3 regions of the Caproiciproducens sp. LBM24188 genome follow, and region 1 is predicted to be linked to each of the others. Evidence: predicted binding sites of a transcription regulator. Region 1 holds the regulator's gene; each other region holds the start of a gene.
What was found. The regulator Rex, encoded in region 1, represses fermentation and respiration genes when NADH is low (regulators of the CRP and FNR family bind a similar motif). The targets are predictions, from matches to a motif close to ATTGTTAANNNNTTAACAAT.

Region 1 (5,901 bases):
TTCTTCCGAGGTACTTGTTGTACTCATTCACAATCCCTCCTTCGGTTAGTTTGCCGTAGGAGGCGGAATCTCATACACAAAAAGCGGCAATAATTTCGTAAACATTATTATAGCATTTGTTTTGATTTTCATCAAGAAAAGAACGTTCCATTTTCTCATTCGCAATGATAATCCTGACAAGCCGATTGACAAGCCGCCTATTTTATAAGATAATAACTATATATTTAATAATATCTTTGTCCACTATACTGATTTAGAAAAGAAACGGGAGGCTCTCACTCAATGGGGTTAACTTTGGCTCAAAAAATTATAAAAAACCACCTGCTTAGCGGGGATATGACGGTCGGCAGCGAAATTGGCTTGAAGATTGACCAAACGCTTACCCAGGATGCAACTGGAACCATGGCTTACCTGGAATTTGAGGCGATGGGAGTTCCCAGGGTCAAAACAGAGCGTTCCGTAGCTTATATCGATCATAACACGCTTCAAACCGGTTTTGAAAACGCGGATGACCATCGCTATATTCAGTCGGTTGCAAAAAAACATGGAATTTATTTTTCCCGCCCCGGCAATGGAATTTGCCATCAGGTGCATCTGGAACGCTTCGGCATTCCGGGCAAAACCCTGATTGGTTCTGACAGCCACACCCCCACGGGTGGTGGAATTGGAATGCTCGCCATGGGCGCGGGCGGCCTAGACGTTGCGGTTGCCATGGGCGGTGGCCCTTACTATATTACCATGCCGAAAATGCTGCGAATCAACCTGATCGGCAAGCTGGGCCCATGGGTCAGCGCGAAAGACGTGATTCTGGAAGTGTTGCGGATCCTCAGTGTTAAGGGCGGCGTGGGTAAAATTGTGGAGTACGGCGGCCCCGGCGTGGCTACTTTGACCGTCCCGGAACGCGCCACTATTACCAATATGGGCGCGGAGCTTGGCGCAACCACTTCGATTTTCCCCTCCGATGAAGTTACCCGCAGCTTTTTAAAAGCGCAGGGCCGCGAAAGCGACTGGAAAGAACTTCTGCCGGATGACGACGCGGTTTACGACGAAACCATTACCATTGACCTGTCTGCGCTGAAACCGCTGGCGGCCTGTCCGCACAGCCCGGATGCAGTGAAAACGGTGGACGAGATTGGTCCAATTAAGGTCGATCAGGTGTGTATCGGCTCCTGCACCAACTCCTCTTATCTTGATTTAATGCGCGTTGCTTCTATCCTGAAGGGCAAAACGGTTCATCCGGATGTCAGCCTTGCGATTGCACCGGGTTCCAAGCAGGTTTACAATATGCTTGCGCAGAACGGTGCGCTTGCCGACCTGATTTCGGCGGGCGCGCGGATTTTGGAGTGTGCCTGCGGCCCATGCATCGGCATGGGGCAGTCCCCAAATTCCAAGGGCGTTTCGCTGCGCACCTTCAACCGGAATTTTGAAGGCCGTTCCGGCACTGCCGACGCACAGATTTATCTGGTCAGCCCGGAAACCGCCTGTGCTTCTGCGCTTAGCGGGGTGTTGACCAATCCGCAGACATTGGGGAAGGAAGATCCGATTGCTCTGCCGGAAACGTTCCTGATTAACGACAATATGATTCTTCCGCCCGCTAGTGAAAAAGAGGCCGAAAAGGTTGAAATTCTGCGCGGTCCTAATATTAAGGAATTCCCGACCACCACGGCGCTTCCGCATAGCATTGAAGCGAAAGCACTGCTGAAAGTCGGCGACAACATTACGACTGACCACATTATGCCGGCGGGGGCGAAAATTCTTCCGTACCGTTCCAACATCCCGTACCTTTCCAACTTCTGCTTTGGCGTCTGCGATAAGGAATTTCCGGAGCGCTGCCGTCAGAACGGAAAAGGCATCATCATCGGCGGAGCTAATTACGGCCAGGGTTCTTCCCGTGAACACGCCGCGCTGGTTCCTCTCTATCTTGGCATTAAAGCGGTGATTGTGAAGAGCTTTGCCCGCATCCATTGCGCAAATCTGGCAAACGCCGGAATTCTTCCGCTGGTCTTCGAAAACGAAGCCGATTACGATACCATCGACCAGATGGACGAACTGGAACTGCCGAATATCCGTGAGGCCATTCAGAACCACGGAAAGATTCTTGTGAAAAACAAAACAAAAGGCACCGAATTTGAAGTGAAAGCAGTATTGACCGACCGTCAGCGCAATATGGTTTTGGCAGGCGGCCTGTTGAATTATACCAGAGAACAAAACTAACTGCCTGTGCAGTTTTTCAGCTGGACGGGGAAGTTCCGCACGCTGGGTGCAGCGGGACTTCCGGTTCGCAGGGAAAGGATGGTCATTAAAATATGGATAAAATTCAGATGAAAACACCCTTGGTCGAGATGGACGGGGATGAAATGACCCGCGTCATCTGGAAGATGATAAAAGACATTCTGATTACACCTTATGTCGACCTGAAAACGGAATACTATGACCTCGGTTTGGAAAACCGCGATGCAACCAATGATCAGGTGACCTTGGATTCCGCGAATGCCACGAAAAAATACGGCGTGGCGGTCAAATGCGCCACTATTACCCCGAACGCCGCGCGCGTTAAGGAATACAATCTGAAAGAGATGTGGAAATCTCCGAATGGAACCATCCGCGCAATTCTGGACGGTACGGTGTTCCGCGCTCCGATTCTGGTTAAGGGAATTTCCCCGTATATTTCGAACTGGAAGAAGCCGATTACCATTGCCCGCCATGCTTATGGTGATGTTTACCGCAATGTGGAGCTCTCAGTTCCGGCCGGTTCTAAGGCGGAGCTTCTTGTAACCCGGCCCGACGGAACGGAAGAACGCGCATTGATCCATGATTTTAAGACTCCCGGTATTATTCAGGGGCAGCACAATCTCGACAAAAGTATTGAAAGTTTTGCCAAATCGTGCTTTAATTATGCTTTGGACACAAAACAGGATGTCTGGTTCTCCACCAAGGATACGATATCCAAAAAATACGACCATCGTTTTAAGGATATCTTTCAAGAGATTTTTGACAAAGATTACAAAGAGGCCTTTGAAAAAGCAGGAATTACCTACTTCTATACTCTGATTGACGACGCTGTGGCCCGTGTTGTCCGTTCGGAAGGCGGCTTCATTTGGGCCTGCAAAAACTATGACGGCGATGTTATGAGTGATATGGTCGCGACGGCGTTCGGAAGTCTGGCCATGATGACCAGCGTTCTGGTTTCCCCCGACGGGGTGTACGAATATGAAGCGGCGCATGGTACCGTGCAGCGCCACTATTACAAGCACCTGAAAGGGGAAAAGACGTCTACCAATTCGATGGCGACTTTGTTTGCATGGACCGGCGCACTGAAAAAGCGCGCAGAGCTTGATGCCCTGCCGGAATTGATGCGTTTTGCACAAATGCTGGAAGAAGCGTCCCTGCAGACCATTGAAGACGGCGTCATGACCGGCGATCTTGCCAGTCTTTCCACACTGCCCAACAAGCAGTCGGTTGATACGGAGACGTTTCTTCGGGAAATTGGGAAAAGGCTTGCTTTGAAACTGTAATTTAAGCAGGATAAACGGAGGTAATGCGTTGTGCCAAAACGCGAGAATATTTCAATGTCTGTCATCCGGCGGCTGCCCCGGTATTATCGTTTTTTAAAACACCTGAGAAGCAAAGGCGTGGTTCGAATTTCATCCACCGAGCTTTCGGCAAAACTGGGTCTTACCGCATCGCAAATCCGTCAAGATTTAAACTGTTTCGGCGGGTTTGGCCAGCAGGGCTACGGTTATATGGTGGACCAGCTCTGTGAAGAAATCGCCCATATCCTGGGCTTGTCAAACGGGTACAAAACGATTCTGCTCGGTGCCGGCAACCTGGGGCAGGCGATCGCTTCGCATATGTCTTTTGAAGATGATGGCTTCAATCTAATCGGTATTTTCGACAGCGCGCCGCAGAAAATCGGCAAAACGGTGAACGGCCTTACCGTGCAGGATATTGCCAGTTTGGAAGAGTTTTGTCAGGCCGATATGCCCTCGATGGCGGTACTGTGCGTTCCCAGAGAAGCTTCCGCCGTACTGGTGGAACGTCTGTATAATATCGGTGTGCGCAATTTCTGGAATTTCAGTCACTACGACATTATTATGAAATATCCGGACGCACTGGTGGAAAATGTGCATCTGAGCGACAGCCTGATGACACTTTGCTATAAAATTTCTAATACGCCAGATGCTTCTTGACTGTCTTTGATTCTAAAAGAGCCGGTTTCCGCATAAAAAACGGAACCGGCTCTCTTTTATTATTTCACAAAATAAAACCCCGGTACACGCGCCGGGGTTTTGTTCTTAAGAATTGTTTTGATTGCTTTTCTGTTGTTTAATTACCTTTAAACGGGAGAACTCTTCACGATCCTTTTCTTCTAGAGCATCCGTAATGATTTTCACGGTCTGCTCAAAGCGGGGAATCATGATGTTGCGCAAAGCATTGGCGCGTTTTTGTGTCTTTTTAATGGCGTCGGCCAGACGATAAACACTGTTTTCTACTTCGGCAAGTTCCGCCGTCAGGCGTTTTACATCGTTAAATTTATTATATGCATTATCCAACTCAATGTTGGTTGACCTCAATCCAAAGGGAATCGGAATTTTGGATTCCTTCAGGGACACCATGGGAATTTCCACGCCCATAACGCTGCGGTAGGCCACGTTCAGGTTGTTGTCCAGCGGAACCGTAAGGGAAAGCTCCGCGCTGATTCCCAGCGTGATATTGGCTTTTTGAAGCGCAGCATAAGCTTCCTCATACGTATCGTCGATCTGGTTCTGTATGGTTGCAGCCCGGCCGATCAGTGCCATCATTTCCCGGATTAAGATATTGCGCTTGCGGTCCAACAGCTCAAAGCCTGTGCGGGACAGGGCAAGCGATTTTTTAGTTGCTAGCAGATTGCCTTTGGTTGGTACAATCTGATTACCCAAGGCGGGTCACCTCCTCCGGTACGGAGCGGAATCAAACCGGCTCATCACTTTCGGTGCTTTCGTTCGGTTCCGCGTCTATGCTATTTTGGGACTTTTCGCCGCTTTCCAGCTGCTGTTTGGCCTTTTCATAATACCGATCCAGTGTTTCGCTGTCCACACGATCCAGTTCCTCGCGGGGGAGGGTGGCAAGCAGCTGCCAGCCAAGGTCAAGGCTCTGGTCAATGGAGCGGTTCTCGTTTGCGCCTTGGTTGACAAACCGCGCCTCAAACCGTTTGCCGAACTCAATATATTTCTTATCCGTTGGGGAGAGTTCCTCTTCACCGATAACAGAGGCAAGCGAACGGGCATCCATTACCTTTGCGTAAGAAGCAAACAGTTGGTTGGAAACAGCGGCGTGGTCTGCACGGGTAAAGCCTTCGCCAATGCCGTCTTTCATCAGACGCGACAGGGAAGGAAGCACAGAAACCGGCGGATAAACTCCGGCGCTGTCAAGTGCGCGGTCCAGCACAATTTGGCCTTCTGTGATATAACCGGTCAAGTCTGGAACCGGGTGTGTAACATCGTCGTTTGGCATGGTCAGAATCGGAATCTGCGTAACAGAGCCTTTCTTTCCCTTTACCATGCCCGCGCGTTCGTACAAAGAAGCAAGGTCAGAGTATAAATAACCCGGATAACCTTTTCTTCCTGGAATTTCACCCTTGGAAGAGCTGAATTCACGAAGTGCTTCCGCGTAGGAGGTCATATCCGTCATGATGACAAGAATATGCATGTCAAGCTCAAACGCAAGGTACTCTGCAACGGTCAGCGCGCAGCGCGGGGTCAGAATTCGTTCAATAATTGGGTCATTGGAAAGGTTCAGGAACATTACAACGCGCTGCAGGACGCCGGATTCCTCAAACGAACGGCGGAAGTATTCCGCAACGTCGTTCTTTACGCCCATGGCGGCGAATACAATAGCGAAGTTGTCGCCGTTTGCATCGCG
Region 2 (5,901 bases), 310 kb from region 1:
AACAGCTGGCCAGCATGGCTTATCGGAGCAAAAAGGAGTTGAGCGGTGCCATCCGAATTGTCTCTGTTCCGGGATATGATGTCTGCGCCTGCTGCGGCACTCATGTGGCCCGTACCGGCGAAATCGGAATGATCCGCCTGATTTCCGCGCAGCGCTATAAGGGAGGTACTCGCATAACGTTGGTTTGCGGCAGACGCGCGCTGGAAGATTACCGCGAGAAAGCGCAGAGCGTCAATGCGATTTCTGTACTATTATCTGCAAAGCCGGAAGAAGTTTTTTCTGCGACGGAACGGCTGCAGACGGAATTTGCTGCTTTGAAGCAGCAGACAGCGGAACTGCAGAATCAGATTTTTGAGTATAAGGCAAGCTCCGTACCGGAGGGAACGGAAAAGCTCTGCCTGTTTGAAGAGAACCTGCTTCCTAATGATCTGAGACGTTTCGGCCTTTTGCTTTGCGAAAAATGTTCAGACTTTGCTGCCGTATTGTCTGGCAGCGATGAAGACGGGTATAAATATGCCGTTTGCAGTTCATCAAACGATGTGCGCCCGCTTGGAAAGAAATTGAATGAGGCGTTTGGGGGACGCGGCGGCGGTTCCAAAGAACTGGTGCAGGGCTCGGTACGGGGAACCAGAAATGATATTGAGCGTTTTTTCAATGAAAAATTATAATCGGGGGACAGGACGTGTTTAACTTTTACAGTTTTAAAAATGATTACAGCGAAGGTGCGCACCCAAAACTTTTGGAGGCCCTGGCAAAGGCCAGCTGCGAACAGAACATTGCTTATGGGAATGACGTGCACAGTGAGCATGCCAGAAATTTGATTCGGGAACGTATCGGCTGCCCGGATGCCGATATCCATTTTCTCGAAGGCGGAACACAGACGAACCTGATTGCAATTTCCGCTTTCCTTAGACCGCACGAAGCGGCCATTGCGGCCGAAACCGGTCATATCAACACGCACGAAACCGGCGCCGTAGAGGCAACGGGACACAAAATTTTAACTTGTACTGCACAAGACGGAAAATTGACCGCGCATGACGTCGAGCGGATTGTGGCGCTTCACCCGGATGAGCACGTTGTAAAGCCGAAACTCGTATATATTTCCGATTCCACGGAAATCGGCACGATTTACTCCAAATCGGAGCTTTCCGATCTTCATCGCGTTTGCAAACAATATGATTTATATCTGTATCTGGATGGGGCTCGGCTGGGTTCGGCCTTGACTTCTTCTGAAAATGACCTGACCATGCAGGAAATTGCCGAGTGGACCGATGCGTTTTATATCGGCGGTACGAAAAACGGCGCACTGCTTGGGGAAGCGTTGGTTATCCGGAACCCCGCTCTGAAAGACGGTTTTCGCTACATTCTGAAGCAAAAGGGTGCTATGCTGGCAAAGGGAATGGTTCTTGGCGCTCAGTTTGAGCGGTTTTTTGAGGACGATCTTTACTTTGAACTAGCCGCTCATGCCAACAAAATGGCCCTTCGTCTGTATCAGGCAATCAAAGATGCCGGATTCCACTTTCTGTCGCCGTCGTTCACTAATCAGATTTTCCCGGTTCTTCCGAATCAACTGGTTGAGCAGCTGTCGGAACATTATGCATTTGAAATTTGGGACAGGCCAACCGAAGGGGAAACCGCGATCCGGCTTGTCACTTCCTGGGCTACACCGGAAGATGCGGTGGGCTGCTTTATTGATGATTTTAACAGGCTGACTCATTAATCAAGAGGAGACAGAGCAATGAAGAAAATCAATTTTTCTATTTTATGTGCGGGTAATATCGCCGAAACAATGGCTAAAACTGTTTCTCAGATGGAGGAAGTAACGTGTTACGCGATTGCTGCCCGCGACTTGGAACGGGCGCAGAAGCTCGCCGACAAATATGGGTTTCAAAAAGCCTACGGTTCTTATGAAGAACTGGCAAAAGATGAAAATGCGGGATTGATTTATATTGCTTCGCCGCATTCCCATCATTTTGAACACGCAAAGCTCTGTCTGGAAAACGGAAAGAATGTTCTGTGTGAGAAAGCATTTACGGCAAACGCCAGGCAGGCAGAGGAATTGTTCCGTGTTGCCGAAGAAAAGAAGCTTTTCATTACCGAGGCGGTATGGACCCGCTTTCAGCCGTTTGTGCCGAAAATCCGAGAAATCTTGGAAAGCGGTGTGATTGGGACACCGCTGACGATGACCGCAACCTTTGCGCAGGATCTGACCCATGTGCAGCGTTTAGTATCTCCGGAGCTTGCGGGCGGGGCTTTGTTGGATCTTGGCATTTATAACCTAACATTTGCTTCCCTGTTTTTCGGCAACGATATTAAAGACATCACCTCTACGGCAATAAAATCGGACCGTGGTGTGGATGCTCAGGACAGTATCACCCTTACTTACCGCGACGGCAAAATGGCGATTTTGCACTGTTCTTTTCTTTCCAAAGAGAAGAATCAGGGAATCATATATGGCCAAAAGGGTCGGATTGAAGTGGAGCCCTTCTGGCATCCGCAGGAAATCAAGGTTTTTCTCAACGACCAGACGGAGCCGATAGTCTACCGTGTGCCGTTTGATTTCACCGGCTATGAATACGAAGTCCGCGCAGCGGTAAAGGCAATCAACCGTGGAGCCAGCGAATGCCCCGAAATGCCGCACCAGGAAACCCTGCGTATTATGAAGATTATGGACGACCTGCGCGCAGACTGGGGCGTTCGGTATCCGTTTGAATTAAAGCCCAGCGAAAAGAAGAATGCGCAAATCCGTCTAGTGAACTCGATTTCAGTGGAAGATTATAACCGCCTTCGTGCAGCCGCCGGGTGGCGCGAAATTCCGCTGCATCAGGCACAAGCCGGTCTGCAGAACACGGCGTATCAGGTAGCCGCGCTGGATGGGGAAACCACAGTCGCAATGGCAAGAATTCTTTGGGACGGTGGCTATACTGCGTATTTGGCAGATGTCATCGTGCACCCGGATTATCAGGAACTTGGAATCGGCAAAAAGATGGTGGACAATATCATGGATTTTCTGTATTCCAAAATGGAGCATGGGGACAGCATATTGCTCAATTTGAGCGCGGCGAAAGGGAAAGAAGCGTTTTACCGCAAATTGGGGTTTAAGCGGCGCCCAAACCGGGAGTATGGAGCAGGAATGTCCTTATGGCTTGAAAAATAACAGATCAAAGGGGCGGAGTCACACGACTCCGCCCCTTTGATCTTGAAATGAACATATCACCTGCAAACCCGCTCCATTTTTGGATATTCTTCCAGAATTTAAAAAAAGATTCCTTATTATTTTTATGATTGCTAAAAATTTAACAAAACTTTTGAAATTCTATTGAAACTAATCTGAACTTGTGATATATTTAACATATGCTAATTTTTATCAATTTTTACTGAAATTACGGAAAAATTGCGAATCTTTTTGCAAGCAGAATGGAGGAAAATGTATGGCGAAGAAAATTGTTCTGGCAGGCGCGGTTCGTACCGCAATCGGTAAGATGGGTGGTTCTCTTTCCGGTGTGCCGGCTGTAACGCTTGGTTCTATTGTGATTAAAGAAGCCTTGAACCGTGCAAAAGTTGCACCGGATCAGGTGGATGAAGTTTTGATGGGGTGCGTGATTCAGGCTGGTCTTGGCCAGAATGTTGCACGTCAGGCTTCGATAAAAGCCGGTGTACCCGATACAGTTCCTGCACTTACGCTGAACAATGTCTGCGGTTCCGGCCTGAAAGCAGTCAACATGGCAGCTGCTCTGATTGAAGCGGGCGAAGCCGATATTATCGTTGCGGGCGGCATGGAAAATATGTCTGCGGCTCCGTATGCCTTGAATCAGGCTCGTTTCGGTTATCGTATGAACGATGGAAGATTAATCGACACCATGGTCAACGATGCACTGTGGGATGCTTTCAACAACTATCACATGGGCATTACCGCGGAAAATGTTGCGGAAAAATACGGCATTACCCGCCAGATGCAGGATGAGTTTGCTGCGCTTAGCCAGCAGAAATGCGAAAAAGCGCAGGCAGAAGGGAAATTCAAGGATGAGATTGTTCCCGTCCCGGTTAAAGTAAAGAAAGAGACTTTCTTATTCGATAAGGACGAAGGCCCGCGTGCCGGTGTAACTCCGGAAAGCATTGCAAAACTGAAACCCGCTTTCAAGCCGGACGGAACCGTAACCGCCGCAAATGCTTCCGGTATTAACGATGGCGCAGCTGCGATTGTGGTCATGAGCGAAGAAAAAGCAAAAGAACTGGGCGTAACTCCTATGGCAACCTGGATTGCCGGTCAGTCCGCCGGTGTGGATCCTGCCATTATGGGTGTTGGCCCCGCGTACAGCACAAAGAAGATTCTGGAAAAGACCGGTCTTACGCTCGACGACATCGACCTGATTGAAGCGAACGAAGCGTTTGCCGCTCAGTCCCTCGCGGTTGTAAAGCTGCTGAATCTGGATACCTCCAAGGTGAACGTTAACGGCGGCGCAATTGCACTGGGTCATCCGGTCGGCGCTTCCGGCTGCCGCATCCTGGTCACCCTGCTCCATGAAATGAAACGTAGAAATTCCAAATACGGCCTTGCTACGCTTTGTGTTGGCGGCGGTATGGGTGTTTCCGCCATTGTTAAAATGGGTGAATAAAACCTTATGAAAATCTGATTTTTCATCCGGATCGTTTGCACGCGGAAGAAAAATACAGCAGGAAGTTTTTCCCACCTGACCGGCGTTTCAACAAGAATCCGTCGTCTGGGCTGGGCGAAACTTCCGGTTCATAATGAAAGGAAGGCCTTACTCATGGAGTATGTTAAATACGAGAAAAAAGGGTTTGTCGGTATTCTTACCATAAACCGTGAAAAGGCGCTAAACGCGCTGAACAGTCAGGTTCTTACCGAACTGGAACAAACCGTTGATTCCATTTCTGTGGAAGACACCAGATGCCTGATTATTACCGGTGCCGGGGAAAAGTCCTTTGTTGCCGGCGCGGATATTTCCGAAATGAGCACGCTTTCCAAGGCGGAAGGCAAGGCCTTCGGCGAAAAGGGGAACGCGGTATTCCGCAAAATCGAGAAGCTACCGATTCCCGTGATTGCAGCAGTAAACGGATTTGCCCTTGGCGGCGGCTGCGAACTTTCCCTGAGCTGCGATATCCGCATCGCTTCGGAAAACGCGGTATTCGCCCAGCCGGAAACCGGCCTTGGCATTACCCCGGGCTTTGGCGGTACACAGCGCCTTGCCCGTACCATCGGAATCGGAAAAGCGAAGGAAATGATTTATACCTGCTCTAAAGTAAAAGCGGACGAAGCGCTTTCCCTTGGCTTGGTCAACGCGGTTTATCCTTCCGGTCAACTGATGGAAGAATGCCTGAAGTTGGCGGAAAAAATTGCGCGCAACGCCCCGATTGCCGTTCGTGCCGCGAAGAAGGCTATCAACGACGGAATGCAGGTGGACATTGATTCCGCAATTGCGATCGAGGCGGAACAGTTTGGTGGATGCTTTGAAACAGAAGACCAGAAGAACGCGATGACTGCGTTCTGCGAAAAGCGGAAACCGGAACCGTTTGTTAATAAGTAATTATAATATGGTGTAATAAATTCAGTTTACCACCCGGTTTAGGGTGGTAAACTGAATTGCAATTATAAAATAATTTTGTTAGGAGGATTCTCATGATTGTTGGTATTATTGGCGCGGGAACCATGGGCTCCGGTATTGCGCAGGCATTTGCACAAACAGAAGGCTACACAGTAAAGCTTTGCGATATTAACGAACAGTTTGCCGCAGGCGGAAAAGCCAAGATTGAAAAGGGCCTTTCCAAATTGGTGGCGAAGGGGAAGATGGAGCAGTCTGCGGCCGACAAAATTCTTTCCAAAATCACAACCGGTACAAAGGAAATTGTTTCTGACTGTGACCTGATTGTGGAAGCCGCTCT
Region 3 (5,901 bases), 580 kb from region 1:
CACGTTAATCCGCTTAGCCTATAATATGCCATAATCTTTCTATGGTTCCTCTTTTTCATGGGTAATAGTAACAAATTGTTGAATCAATATTTTACATGATGTTGAATCTGTGATAAAATTAGAGCGCTATTTATGAAATATACTACCAAAGCAAGAGGAATCAACATGCCTAAAATTGGAATGAGAATTGTTAAATCCGCATTAGCGGTATTTTTTTGCTTTCTTTTATATTATGTGCGCCAAGACGGAATCCCGTTCTACTCCGCCATTGCGGCGGTGCTCTGCATGCAGCCGGACGTTCCCAACAGCTGGCGGGTCGCCTTTAACCGGATTGTGGGCACTTTAATCGGCGGTATGTTCGGCATGTTCATCATGCTGCTTGAACAGCGTTTTCTCCCGCCGCAATACCCAATTTTCAAATATCTGTTAATCTCACTGATGATTATACCGCTGATTTATAGTACGCTGCTGGTAAAAAAGCCAACGGCTTCTTACATTACGTGCGTCGTTTTCATGAGCATCACCGTTTCCCATGGGCAGGATGCCAACCCGTACTGGTTTGCCATAAACCGTATTCTGGACACGCTCATCGGCATTTTCATTTCCCTGGGCATCAATGTGTTTCACCTGCCAAGGCGAAAAAACAGCCGTCTTTTGCTGGTCAGCGATTTATGTGGCACCCTGACCAACCACGCCGGGCAAATCAGCAACTATACCAGGGTAAAGCTAAACCAGCTGATTCAGCGGGGCGCACTGGTTACCGTCGCCAGCCGCCGTTCCCCCGCTTCCGTTCTTCCCGTGCTGAAAGGGATACGGCTCAATCTTCCGATTATCGTGCTGAACGGTGCGGCCCTGTTTGACCTGAACACCAATTCCTATCTTTACAGCAAAACAATCCCTTACCCGGCCGCCAAGGAAATTTTGAGCGTGTTTGAAAAACACGGTCTGAACTGTTTTGTTCATACGATTATCAATGACGTTCTGCACATTTATTACAGTGATTTTACAAATCCGGCGGAAGAAAAGCTGTACCATTCCAGTAAAATGCATCCGCTGAAATGTTATGTATACAGTCCGCTTCCGCAGGAGCGGGACGTGGTATTTTTCCGTGCGGTAGACACGCTCGATATGGTGAAACAGCTGCATTTGGAAGTCTTGCAGTTGGAGTGCGGCAGTCAGATTAATGCAGACTATTATCCGGACGAATCCAACGAAGGATATTACTTTTTGGAAATTTACAGCGCGCAGGCTTCCAAAGAAAACGCCGTGTTCGAGCTGAAAAAGCGGCTTTCCGCCGACCGTGTGGCCGCGTTTGGGGATGACCGGAGCGACCGGTTTATGATTTGCGACGCGGATTACGGCTATGCGGTGGAAAATGCTTGTGCCGAACTGAAAGAATATGCGCCGAATATCATTGGCGACCGGGACAGCAACGCGGTCGTGAGAAAGATGGAAAAATTGTTCCATTCCAGAAGACTGATATGACTCAGCACAATAACACCCCGTGTGTTTTCCGGCACGACAAACACACGGGGTGTATTATATGAAAAGATGGAACGGATGCCGTTCCCTTTTTTATGTGTAATTTCTGCAGAGCTCGTCAAAACGCTGCATTGAGCAAAGCGCGGCTTCTTTGGGGCGCACCTCAAAATTCAGATAGATGTGCTCATGAAGAATCAGCCTCAGAAAGCGCGTAAAATCTATGTTCCCCTCCCCAATAACTTGATGTCGGCCATTCTCGTTGATATCATGCAGATGAGCCTCACGAATGCAGTCTTTGTGGGCGGAAAAGAATTGACAGACCTCCTCCCGCAGGGTAAGATCCTGGTTGAACAGCTTCGGAATATCAACGGTGAGATAGACCGGCTTTTCGGCCATGAGTTCCTCCATACAACTCATGACAAACGGGCTAAAACCGTCGTTTTCCACACATACCAGAACGTCGCCGCTCATGTCGGCAATCTGGCTCAGATTTTTAATCAGAATCTCTTTGTAATAATCGCCGTACTTTGTAAGATACTCGTTTGATTCGCTGTTTGCCAGTTTGAACTCCGGGCAAAGTCCGGTATGCAGGGTGATATGCCGTGCGTGCAGCAGCTTTGCCTTGTGTAAAATCACCTTGTACTGCTCCAAGATGCCCGACCGGATGGCCGGATAGTCGGAAAAAAGACTGACATTGTCGCACGGACCATGAAAAGTAATTTCCACGTTTTGATTGCGCGCGTGGGAAGCGATTGATATCAGTTCGTCGTCCGGAATATGGTCCAGAAAGTGATTCGGCACACCCAAATCGTACTGAACAAAATCAAAACCGCTGACGGCGGCAAAATCAATCGCCTGAATCAGGTTTTCCTCATATACGGAATGATAGCCTTTCTTCATGCCAACCCCTCCGTTACTGAATAATAAAATCATATATATTAATTATATTTCACTTTTTACAAAAAATATATACTTTTATCCCGTCGAATACAAAACATTTCCGTAAAAAGTGACCGAAACTGGAAAGGATGGCTTTCCATGCGAACAGCTGAACCGGTTACGGTAACAGAAATCGGTTTTTTCAGTGTTAAAGTAAAACGGCCCATAAGACCCGATGGTTATGCTGACGATACCATTGTGAATTCCCACTCATCGGTTAATCCATCTTATTTCAAATTATAAGACTTTAAAAGTACGTCAACGTCTTTTCCCGATTCGTCCTTCCAAGTTGTTAATGTCCAACCATCAATTTTCTGTACATTAACGCCAACCTCCCGCAGCGGTTTGGCTTCGATGACAAATGCCAGATCTTTGTCGTTGTTTTGGAAGTCCTTGGCGAACTCAAATATCCCACCGTTTAGCGCAATGCCGTAGCGGTCCAGTTCCTGATGGTAAGTGAGTGCCTTCCGTTCTGCAGTAACGCTTTCGAAAAACGCCTGCGTGGGGGTGGTTTTGACCCCGGTTCCCTTACCGAAGTCGGTTACAAGGTACAAACTGGCATCATCCGATTGATAGCCCTGGCCAAGCTTCGTTACATCCAGCCCGGCCTTTACAAATGGCTGAAGCGGTGTCGAAATCAGCACATCTTCCTCGGAAGCGGAGTAATCCCTGCTGATTTTCAAAAGAGTTTCCTTATCAACGGTCAGCACATAGTAGTTATCCTGTGCTTCCGTTACCGTTATGAGGGAAGGATATGCGCTCAGAAGATTGGAAAACGATTCTTGGCTGTTTTTCAGCACCGTGTCGGTGGATGCACACCCCGCAAGCAAAACGCCCGAAATGAAAACAGCCAGAACCTCGGCTGTTATTTTTCTCATGATTCACTCTCCCTGCCTATTTCACTTTGAAATAACGAAGCCAAAACGCATTGAACCCACAAAAATGGAACGGAGCGCCAAGGCCATTGTCCATACTTCGTTAGTATTTCTGTTTTCTCTCCGTTCTATCGATAAACTGCGCCGGGCTTTTTGCAGGAGATTACGCAACACAGCTGTTCGGCTGTTTGGGAAGTGTTTTCGCGCCGGATGATTGCGAAACTTCGTTCCTTGAATGGAAAATAATTCCACAAATAAATTCGATGTGAAATTCATATATTGAAAAAAGATTGTTAAAGTTTTGATTATAATAGTACTTGTTAAAAAAATAATTATTACGACTGGAGAGATACCATTTGTTAAAACTGATGCGGGCGCCTTCTAAATACGTTCAGGGCCCAGATGCTCTGCTGGAACTGTACGATCAGGTCAAAGACCTGGGCAAATCCTTCCTGTTTGTCTGCAGCAAAAGCGGGTACAAAGCTGCACAGCCTAAAATTGAAAAGAGCTTTGCTGGGAAAGATGCCAAAATTCTTTTTGAAATTTTCGGCGGAATCAGCTCTACCGGGGAAATCGCAAGAATGCAGAAAATCGCTGCAGAAAATAATATCGACGTAATCTGCGCCATCGGCGGCGGCAGCGCCATTGATACCGCAAAAGCGGCAGCCTTCTACTCCCACCTGCCGGTTGTGATTATTCCGACCGTTTGCGCAACCGACGCGCCCTGCACCGGCCTTTCCGTAATTTACAATGACGATGGAACTTTCTCGAACTACATTTTTTACCCAAAAAATCCAGACGCCGTCATCGTGGACACCTCCATTATAGTAAAGGCACCGGTCCGCTTCCTTGTTGCGGGCATGGGCGATGCGCTGGGTACATATTTTGAAGCCAGAATGTGCGAAAAAACCAATTCGCCAAGCCTGGAAAACGGCGGCATTACCAAGTCTGCCATGGCCCTGTGCGAGCTTTGCTACAACACGCTCCTAGCGGACGGATACAAGGCCAAAAAGTCCGCTGAGCTTGGCGTTTTGACTCCTTCCGTAGAAGCTATTATTGAAGCAAATACTTACCTGAGCGGCGTTGGCGCGGACAACGGCGGACTTGCCACTTCTCACTCCGTTTACAACGGATTTACTGCTCTGGAAGAATGCGAAAAAACCATGCACGGTGAACTGGTAGCATTCGGAACGATTGCCCAGCTGATTCTGGAAGATGCACCGATGGAAGAAATTGAAGAAGTCATGGATTTCTGCGTATCGGTCGGCCTGCCTGTTACCCTGCGCGAAGTTGGCGTAACCGATTCCTCCAGAGTGATGATTGCGGCTGAAAAAGCCTGCGCACCGGGTGAATCCATTCATAACATGCTCGGCGACGTAACGCCGGAGCAGCTTTATAACGCAATCCTTGCCGCAGACGCACTCGGCAAAGAGTTCCTCGGCGAATAAAACATCCAATTTTCACGGTTCACAGAGAAAAGCACGCCGCGCCTTCTACGAAAGAAGGCGCGGCGTGCTTCTTTATTGCCGTTTATTTGGCGGCATCCTCTTTTACTTCAGCTCTTCGTCCGGATTTGCGGCTTATTTTCTGCCCAATTCCCCACGAAAAGGGATTCTGCGAAATTACCAGCCCAATCAGGGTTAGCGCAGTTCCGCCAACAATCAGCGCAGTAATCTGTTCCTGTAAAAAAATCGCCGACGCGATAATCGTAATCACCGGACCAAGGTAGGTATAAATACTCGTTTTTACAGCCCCCAGGGACTTTACGGCCAGATTCCATGTTACAAAGCAAATTGCCGAAGCGCAAAGCCCCAGATACAGAACATTCAGCAAATTGGTTGTTTCCAAAAGGCGGGCAAAGCGCGCTGCATCCCACTGAACCTGAAAAATCTTCATCGTCGGTATCATCAAAATCACACCGTACAAAAAGATTCTTCGGGTAGTCTGAATGGTATTGTATTCAAACCAGCTGATTTTCTTCACCAAAACGGAATACAGCGCCCAAACCATGGCCGCCAATATAGTCAGGATATCGCCCAGAGGATTTAATTTCATTTCCCGGCCGTTCAGGCTGATCAGCACAATTCCTGCCATGGCAATCACAAAGCCAAAAAAAAAGCGAGCGTTTAATTTCTCTTTATTAAAGAAGTAGGAAAATATGGCGGTAAAAAATGGAATCACGGAAATAATTACTCCGACATCGGAGGCAGTGGAATATGTTAACGCGATATTCTCGAGCAAAAAATAAAGAACCGTTCCGAGAAGACCGGCCGCGGCAAAATACCATTCGTGCTTTCGGTTAGTTACCTTAAGCCGGTGCGGATATGCAATCGACAGTGCAATCAAGGCAATGAAAAAGCGGATAAACAGGACTTCGACCGGTGAAAAATCCCTCAGCAGAATCTTCGTTGAAATAAACGTGGTACCCCAAATAGTAACGGTAAACAAAGCCAACAGATGGCCGGCAGCAATATCCTTTTTCGTAGTAATTCTCCTAAATCATTTATTTTAATTTTCATTATAACTGATTTTGCAGCCGACCGTCAACACAGAATAATCCGGCCGTGTCCTTTCGGTGTCTTGAATAAACGCATCGATTTTTTCA

Region 2: the regulator Rex is predicted to act here: its motif matches at 3,285-3,304, upstream of ACSVDI_RS08870 (acetyl-CoA C-acetyltransferase).
Region 3: the regulator Rex is predicted to act here: its motif matches at 3,586-3,605, upstream of ACSVDI_RS10200 (glycerol dehydrogenase).

What each region holds. Positions count from the first base shown of each region.
Region 1 covers NZ_CP196862.1:1,562,970-1,568,870, forward strand. Annotated here, with positions in the region: gene ACSVDI_RS07395 (ClpP family protease) at 1-27, opposite strand, end outside; gene ACSVDI_RS07400 (aconitate hydratase) at 283-2,214, shown strand; gene ACSVDI_RS07405 (NADP-dependent isocitrate dehydrogenase) at 2,307-3,515, shown strand; gene ACSVDI_RS07410 (redox-sensing transcriptional repressor Rex) at 3,546-4,190, shown strand; gene ACSVDI_RS07415 (V-type ATP synthase subunit D) at 4,296-4,919, opposite strand; gene ACSVDI_RS07420 (V-type ATP synthase subunit B) at 4,951-5,901, opposite strand, start outside.
Region 2 covers NZ_CP196862.1:1,872,915-1,878,815, reverse strand. Annotated here, with positions in the region: gene ACSVDI_RS08885 (alanyl-tRNA editing protein) at 1-668, shown strand, start outside; gene ACSVDI_RS08880 (threonine aldolase family protein) at 683-1,720, shown strand; gene ACSVDI_RS08875 (GNAT family N-acetyltransferase) at 1,739-3,157, shown strand; gene ACSVDI_RS08870 (acetyl-CoA C-acetyltransferase) at 3,432-4,616, shown strand; gene ACSVDI_RS08865 (enoyl-CoA hydratase-related protein) at 4,770-5,546, shown strand; gene ACSVDI_RS08860 (3-hydroxyacyl-CoA dehydrogenase NAD-binding domain-containing protein) at 5,639-5,901, shown strand, end outside.
Region 3 covers NZ_CP196862.1:2,140,817-2,146,717, forward strand. Annotated here, with positions in the region: gene ACSVDI_RS10185 (HAD-IIB family hydrolase) at 166-1,485, shown strand; gene ACSVDI_RS10190 (sugar phosphate isomerase/epimerase family protein) at 1,576-2,382, opposite strand; gene ACSVDI_RS10195 (hypothetical protein) at 2,649-3,299, opposite strand; gene ACSVDI_RS10200 (glycerol dehydrogenase) at 3,653-4,744, shown strand; gene ACSVDI_RS10205 (DMT family transporter) at 4,827-5,786, opposite strand.